2 regions of the Nitrospirillum bahiense genome follow, and region 1 is predicted to be linked to the other one. Evidence: riboswitches for the same ligand, from Rfam matches in the RefSeq annotation. Region 1 holds a riboswitch; the other holds the start of a gene.

Region 1 (3,849 bases):
GTTGCTGGTCTCGCGAAAGCGCAGGGCGATGCGCGCATCGCGCACCCGGGCGGTATCCCGGTTGGCTGCCGCCACCTTTTCCGCCGTGCGCCGGATCTGGTCGATTTCCTTTTTCACCTTGGCGTGGCGGGCAATCATCTCATAGACGTCGTTGATGACCAGGCGCAGCAGTTCCAGCAGCACCACCCCCGCCAGGATGGCGCCCACGATGGCTATGATCACCAGATCCGGTTTCTCGATGTGCACCAGGGCCTCGGATGTCGGGGAATGAGCGGTCGCGCTATCGTATGGAAGTCCACTTCAAGGTTGTACGGTCAATTAGCCGTTAACGGGCCCTAAATCCGAAATTTTAAATAAAATCTTCCGTATAGGACCCGTCACACTTTGTCAGAAGCAACCTACGCGGCGGCCGCGTGGGCCACGTCGCGGATGTCGGCCACCAGCTGGTCCACCCGCTCCGGCTGGGTATCCCAGGCGAACATGAAGCGGGCGCCGCCGCCGATGAAGGTGTAGAAGCGCCAGCCGCGCGCCCGCAGGCCCTCCAGCACCGCCGCCGGGGCTGTCAGGAACACGGCGTTGGCCTGCACCGGGAACAGGGGCGCCACGCCCGGCACCCCCGCCAGGCCCGCCACCAGACGCTGGGCCCCCGCGTTGGCATGGGCGGCGTTGCGCAGCCAGGCGCCATTTTCCAGCATGCGCACCCACGGGGCGGACAGGAAGCGCATCTTGGACGCCAACTGGCCCGCCTGCTTGCAGCGGTAATCGAAATCCTCCGCCAGGGCCCTGTCGAAGAAGAGGATGGCCTCACCCACCGCCATGCCGTTCTTGGTGCCGCCGAAGCACAGCACGTCCACCCCGGACTTCCAGGTCATCTCCGCCGGGGAACAGCCCAGGCTGGCGCAAGCGTTGGCGAAGCGGGCGCCATCCATGTGCAGGCGCAGGCCCAGGTCACGGCAGACGGCGGAGATGGCGCGGATCTCATCCAGGCTGTAGACCTGCCCAGTCTCCGTCGGTTGGGTGATGGTGACGGCGCGGGGCTTGGGGAAATGAATGTCCGACCGGCCGGTGGCCAGCGCCCGGATGGCATCCGGCGTCAGCTTGCCATCCGCAGTCTGCGCGACCAGCAGCTTGGATCCGTTGGAGAAGAACTCCGGCGCCCCGCACTCATCCGTCTCCACATGGGCGGAGGCCGAACAGATGACGCTGTGGTAGGACTGGCACAGCGAGGCCAGGGCCAGCGAGTTGGCGGCCGTGCCGTTGAAGGCGAAGAACACGTCGCAGGGGGTGCCGAACAGCTGGCGGAAGGCGTCGGCGGCCTTCGCCGTCCACACATCCTCGCCATAGGCGGCGGCGTGCCCGCTGTTGGCCTCCGCCATGGCGGCCCAGGCCTCCGGACAGACACCGGAATAATTGTCGCTCGCGAACTGCTGGGCGGCGAATTGGGCGGGTAGCGTATCGGTGGTCATGGGGAACGCAGCCTTCATGGTCTCAAGTCTCGACCAAGAGCGAAACGGACTCACGTGGCTGCTTCCCGTTCATTGCCGGATCGGCCACATCCTTCCCCTCTGGGGGAAGCGCCACCTTGCCGGGTACAGCAGGTTGGCGTTGAGCGTCAGCTCAACTCTTGATGCACGGGGCAGAGGGATAACCGCTGGCGGCGGCGGACGCAAGCCCCCTGAGGCGGCTGCAGTGGCATGGGTGATCTTCGGCGCCGGATGATCGCCCAGCGGGACCTGCGGCCCGCGCGGCCTCAGCCGCCGGCGACCGGAGCGGGGGTCAGGCCCATGCCGCGTGGCATGCCCTGCATCGCGGCGGGCGGGCGCACCGGCAGGGGCTTGGGCCCGGCGAGAGCCGGCGATTCCGCCGCCGCGCCATCCCCCGCCACATCGCCTCCCACCAAGTCACCAAGGGGCTCATCCTCCGCCGGCGGTTCCACCGGCGCGACGCCGGCGCCGTCAAGGGCGGGCCCCTCGTCACCCAGCGAGATGGGCAGCACGCTGCTGATGATATAGCCACCCTCATTGGCCAGGCGGTTGGTGACCAGCGCGCGGAAATCGGCCTCGGTGGGGGCGTAGCCGTGCACCACCCCGGCCTCGGCCATGCCGCCCGCGGTGCGGCCCCCATGGCCGCCGACATGGCGGGGCGCCACCACGTTGCGCAGGTGCGCCTCATACAGGTGGTCGCCCTGCGCCCACTCCAAGGAAACCAGGTTCAGCGGCCGGGGCGTGGCCTGGCGCAGCACCGCCATGCGGTTCTGCACCTCCTCCGTCCGGCGCGCGATCTCGCGCAGCGCCTCCTCCCCCTCCTCCAGGGCCTGGAGCAGTTGCTCTTCCTGCTGGCGGGCGACCCGCAAGTCGGCGGCGGCTTCGTTCTTCTCATCCACCGTGGCGGCGATGCGCCGCTCCGTTTCCCGGATCTTGAACAGGATGCGGCGGACGGAGAAGGCCAGGAAGGCCCCGCCGATGGCCAGGATGATGAAGACCATGAAGTTGAGGTTGCTGTAGCCGCCCGTCATCAGCGCACCATGCGCCGGTGCGGTCGCACCAGGCGGGACTGCGCCGCCGACCGGCCGGCGGCCGCCGCCTCCGCCACCGCCTTGAAGCCTTGGGCGGCGCGCAGATTGTTGACGGTGAAGCCATCCTTGGGACTGAAGGCCAGCAGAAGGCGGGAACGGGCCTGCCGCTCATTCCCCGCCCATACCCGGACGCGGTGGGTGTAGCGCCAGATGGGACAGATCTCCTCCATCCCTGCCGCCGCCCGTTCCATCAGGCTGCGGCAATTCAGATCCGCCAGATAGAGCTGGTCGTCCAGGGTGGCGTCACCCACCTCATGCCACACCTCCACCCGCCGCCGCTCCAGCTCCTCGCGCTCCTGCTCCATGCGGTGCAGGATGGTGTTGAGGCGGAAGCGCTCGGCGTTGCGCCGGTCGCGCAGGGCGGCGTTGGCCCGGTTGGTCGCCCACAGGTTTTCCGTGGTACGGCGGGTCTGCTGGATCTCGTATTTGATGCGACGGTATTTCGCCGCCCATTCGTAGATGTCCACGATTACTAGGCGCAGCACTTCCAGCAGCGCGATGGCGGCCACAACGGCGCCCGCGACCGACAACACCACCAGATCCGACTGCACGACCTGCACGGGGACCTACCCTGACTTACCTCTCCCGCTCATGTCCGAACGATACAGCCTAAGGCCGTAGGCGGCCTGCCCAAAATACCCGTCTAAGTCATCAGGACAGGCCCCCTGCCCAACCGGGGAGGGCGGATGATTCGGGTCACCGCCGGCGCCCGCAGGATGCCCCATCGCCCCCCTGGACGAAGGGGGGTTGGCGTCGTGCGGCCCCCTCCCCTATCCTGGCCGCCAACCATAATTCCAACGGAAACCCACCCCATGGACAGCCGCCTCGACACGGCCACGCCCCACGCCATCCACCTTCGCGATTACGCCCCGCCGGCGTGGCTGATCGACACGGTGGACCTGCATGTCGATTTGCGGGAAGAGGCGGCCACCATCCGCTCCACCCTGTCCGTGCGGCGCAATCCGGCCTCGGGGCCGGCCTCGGGGCCGGCCTCGGGGAACGCCGCCGCCGCGCTGGACCTGGACGGCCAGGAACTGGAACTGCTGGCGGTGCGCGTGGACAACCGCCTGCTGGGACCCGACGATTACACCCTGACGCCCGAACGGCTGACCCTGGCCGGCCTCGCCGACCACGCCACGGTGGAAATCACCACCCGCACCCGGCCGCAGGACAACACGGCGCTGGAGGGGCTGTACAAGTCATCCGGCAACTACTGCACCCAGTGCGAGGCAGAAGGCTTCCGCAAGATCACCTATTTCCTGGACCGCCCGGAC
Region 2 (3,849 bases), on a different contig from region 1:
GCCTGACCCAAGCCGTGTTCCTGGCTGGGGCGGAGCGTGACCGTCAAGCTTGGGCCCAGTTCCGGGTGTCGCTCGGCGATGGCGGCCTGCCCGTCCACGCCCTGGCCGACGCGCTGGTGGTGCAGGCGCTGGACCTGTCGTCCCGCCAGGGCACCATCGAGTTGGTATGGTACGAGCTGATCCACCAGGCCCGCCATACCCCCGCCCTGCGCCCCATCCTGACGCAATGGTATGAGGAGCGGCGCGGCCGCTATCGCGACCTGTTTGCGCTGGCCGGCCTGCCCACCCATATCGCCGACATCATGACCCACTATCTGGTGGGCGACCGGTCCACCCTGCTGGTGGCCGGCGGCGCGTCGGGCTTCGCCCTGTCGGTGGTGGAGAACATCCGCCACCTATGCGACCCGGAAGAAGGCCGCAGCGCCCTGTGGCATGAGCGTCTGCGCCGTCCCGGCGGCGCAAGCGACGACGGCGGGGAACCGGTGGGCGAGACGGAGCGGCGCATCGTCGCCGCCGCCGTGGCCACCATCATCGACCAGGGCGTGGCCGCCGTGACCCATCGCGCGGTGGCGCAGCGGGCGGGCGTCTCCCTCTCCTCCACCACCTATTACTTCCGCTCGCGCGGCGACATCATCCGCCGCGCCTTTCAGTTCATCCATGAGGAGCTGCGGCGGGAAATCCCGACGGTGCATCGCGAACCGCCACCGCTGGACATCTTCCTGCGGGCCGTGGCCGACAACATGCTGACCCCGGTGGAAGGCGGGCGCATCGCCGGCCGCAACACCACCCACGCCATGGGCGACTTCGCGCTGGAGGCCTGCCGGGACGCCAGCCTCGTGCCGTTGTACCTGGCCTTCCGCCAGGGCCGCGGCTCCCGCATCCGCGCGGCTCTGGACTATGTGGTGGGACCGCAATCGTCCCTTTCCCCCTTCCAGGCGCAGATCGTCTCCACCTGGATGCAGGGGCGGGCGCAGATCCTGCACGCCATGGATGACCCGCCCGATGCCGCCGGCCCCGATATCGACGGTTACGCCGCCGAGATGATCGTCCTGATGCGCTACCTGCAGCCGGCGATGCCCAAGACCTGACAAGAAAAGACCTGACAAGAAAAGACCTGACAAGAAAGCCCTGACGTTAAAACGCCAGGCGCCCCAGGTGACGGCCGGCCAGAACCCAGGCGCGGGCGGCGGCCAACTGTTCGCCGTCCAGGACCCGCCGCAGATGGGTTATCCGGCGCGCCTGCTGCCGGCTTTCCAGCACCGTGTAGATATGGGTGTACACGCCGTGACGGCGGTGGACGACGGCGTAGGTGCGGGCGACACAATCCGGCACGCCGGCAAGGGGCATGCGCTCTTCCCGCAGCAGATGCACGGCATCCCCGGGACGGCTGCTGATGCCCGGTGAGGTGCCCAAAGGCAGCGTGGGCGAATCTTCCTCCGCCTGCGTAACGGTACTGGGCGGATTCAGCGGGAAAGCGGCGGGAATATGCACGGGATGTACACTCCAGACGGAGCTGACCCGGCATGACGCGACCATACGCTGCGACCCACTTGGTTGCCGCCGCCCGGGAACCGGGGGCCGCCACATCTCCGCGCGAACGCGGAAACCACCTTGCCTGGGCTGGCAGGTTGGTGCGGGACGCCGGCCCCGCTCCTGATGCAACAGTGCCGGCACGAACACCGACGCGTTGTGGATACCCGCAACCGTCAGCCCTGGCAAGCGGCCATTTGGGCATGACGGCCCCAGTCGTCCGGCGTCCAGTGCGGCGCCAACACCAGGGCGCGGCCAGTGGCGACGATGTCGCCGTCCCGCCCGCTGTCATGAATACGGCACACCGTGGCCAAGTCCACCAGCCGCTTTTTGGGTCGCAGGCGGGTGATGGCCACAGTGGCGGACAGCGCCGCATCCAAGGGCACCCGGCGCCAGAACACCGTGTCTTGCTTCAGGTAGTTGGTGCCCGGCCCCGGCAGGCGGACGCCCAGCAGGAAGGAGAAGAGGCTCAGCACCAGCGGCTCGCGCAGGCGTTGGCCGGTCAGGCGCTCATAAAGCGCCAGATCCTGGTCCGCGTACAGGCGGGTAACGTGGGCGGCGGCGCCCGGCGGCGGCTCACGCCAGTCCTCATCCGGCGCCAGCGGCGCCAGGGTGGCCACCCCGTCACACACGACCTGGCCGTCCGTCCGCCGCTGGGCCACCAGACGCACGTGGGCGCTGTCTTGCGGATCGGCGCGGAAGGTCAGCACCTCGTCCGCGTACGCGGGGGCGGGGAAGGTCACGGCCAAGCGGGCCAGGGGCTGGCCGGGCTGCGCGTCGGCGGCCAGGCCGCGCAGCAGGGCGCACAGCAGGGCGCCGTGGGCCACAGTGCGGCCGAAGCGGGTGCGGGCCGCATGGTCCGGGTCCACATGAATGGGGTTGTCATCGCCCGACAGCCGGGCGAAGGCGTGGAAGTCATCCTGGCTCAGGGTGCGCGTGAGGATCACGAGGCCAGATCCAGGCCCGGCGGCGGCACCAGACGGTGCTTCTGGATCTTGCCGGCGGCGGTGCGGGGGAAATCCTCCACCAGCACGAACCGGCGCGGCACCTTGTAGCCGGCCAGCAGTCCCCGGCAATGCCTGGCCAGGCTGTCAATGTCGGTGCCGGGCTGGGCGCGGACATGGGCATGCCCCACCTCCCCCCACACCGGGTCGGGCACGGCCACCACCGCAACCTCCAGCACGCCGGGATGGCGCAGCAGGGCGTTCTCCACCTCCACCGGATAGACGTTCTCCCCGCCCGAGATGAACATCTCCTTCAACCGCCCCACGGGGTAGTAATAGCCGTCCTCGTCCTGGCGCACCAAGTCGCCGGTGCGCAGCCAGCCGTCCGGGGAAAAGGCGGCGGCGGTGGCCGCCGGCTGGCGCCAATAGCCGGGTGTCACCGCGGCCCCCTTCACCCACACCTCGCCCACGTGGCCGGCGGGCACGTCCCGCCCGGCCCCGTCCACCACGCGCACGCGGCATAGGATCTGCGGCTTGCCGATGGAGCCCACCTTGGCGGCAGCCCCAGCCGGGTCGTTCAGGAACAGGGTGGGCCCCGTCTCCGTCATGCCCATGCCGTTGCACACGACCGCGCCGCGCTCAATGAAGCGGCGGGCCAGCGCATCCTCCAGCGGGGCGCCGCCGCAGGCCCAGCGCCGCACAGCGCCCAAGTCCGTGCTCCTGAAGCGGGGATGCAAAGCCAACTGGCGATAGACGGCGGGCACGCCGAAGAAGGTGGTGATGCGGCCCTCGGCGATCAGATCCAGGACAGCGCCGGCGTCGAATTGCGGCTGCACCAGCACCTCGCCCCCCGCCATCAGCAGCGGCAGGGTGTGCAGGTTGATACCAGCGGTGTGGAACAGCGGCAGGTAGTTCAGGGTGCGGTCGTTCTCCGACAAATCCACGCCCTGGCGCAGGTTGACGTAGTTCGCCATGGCCATGCCGTAGGTGTAGAGCACGGCCTTCGGCTCCCCCGTCGTGCCGGAGGTGTAGAGCAGGTACCAGACATCGTCGGCCGGCCAGACTTCGCGGGAGGGCAACGACGGCTGCTTCGCCACCCGGTCCTCGAAATCATCGTCCAGATCGACAGGGGCCAGATCGACATGGGCCAGCCCGCCGGCCAGGGCTTGGGCCGTAGCTCTGTCCTCGGCCCCATGGAACAGCAGCCGGGGTTGGCAATCGGCCAGCACGGGAGCCAGTTCCGCCGCCGGCATGCGCCAATTCAGCGGCACCAACAGGCAGCCCAGCTTGGCGCAGGCGAACAGCAGCGTGAAGAAGTCCGGCCGGTTGCGGCACAGCACCGCCACCCTGTCACCGGGTTCGGCGCCCAGAGCGG

What was found. A riboswitch is a leader RNA that binds a small molecule or an ion and turns the genes downstream of it on or off. The one in region 1 is predicted to bind S-adenosylmethionine.
Region 2: another riboswitch for S-adenosylmethionine. It lies ahead of FBZ88_RS21225 (hypothetical protein); the one in region 1 lies ahead of FBZ88_RS18115 (threonine aldolase family protein).

Annotation. Positions count from the first base shown of each region.
Region 1 covers NZ_VITO01000012.1:135,757-139,605, reverse strand. The annotation lists gene FBZ88_RS18120 (hypothetical protein) at 1-246, opposite strand, end outside; gene FBZ88_RS18115 (threonine aldolase family protein) at 399-1,466, opposite strand; SAM-I-IV-variant riboswitch at 1,525-1,636, opposite strand; gene FBZ88_RS18110 (hypothetical protein) at 1,751-2,515, opposite strand; gene FBZ88_RS18105 (hypothetical protein) at 2,515-3,135, opposite strand; gene pepN (aminopeptidase N) at 3,388-3,849, shown strand, end outside.
Region 2 covers NZ_VITO01000016.1:71,691-75,539, forward strand. The annotation lists gene FBZ88_RS21220 (TetR/AcrR family transcriptional regulator) at 1-1,088, shown strand, start outside; gene FBZ88_RS21225 (hypothetical protein) at 1,135-1,491, opposite strand; SAM-I-IV-variant riboswitch at 1,541-1,665, opposite strand; gene FBZ88_RS30580 (MaoC/PaaZ C-terminal domain-containing protein) at 1,707-2,477, opposite strand; gene FBZ88_RS21240 (AMP-binding protein) at 2,474-3,849, opposite strand, start outside.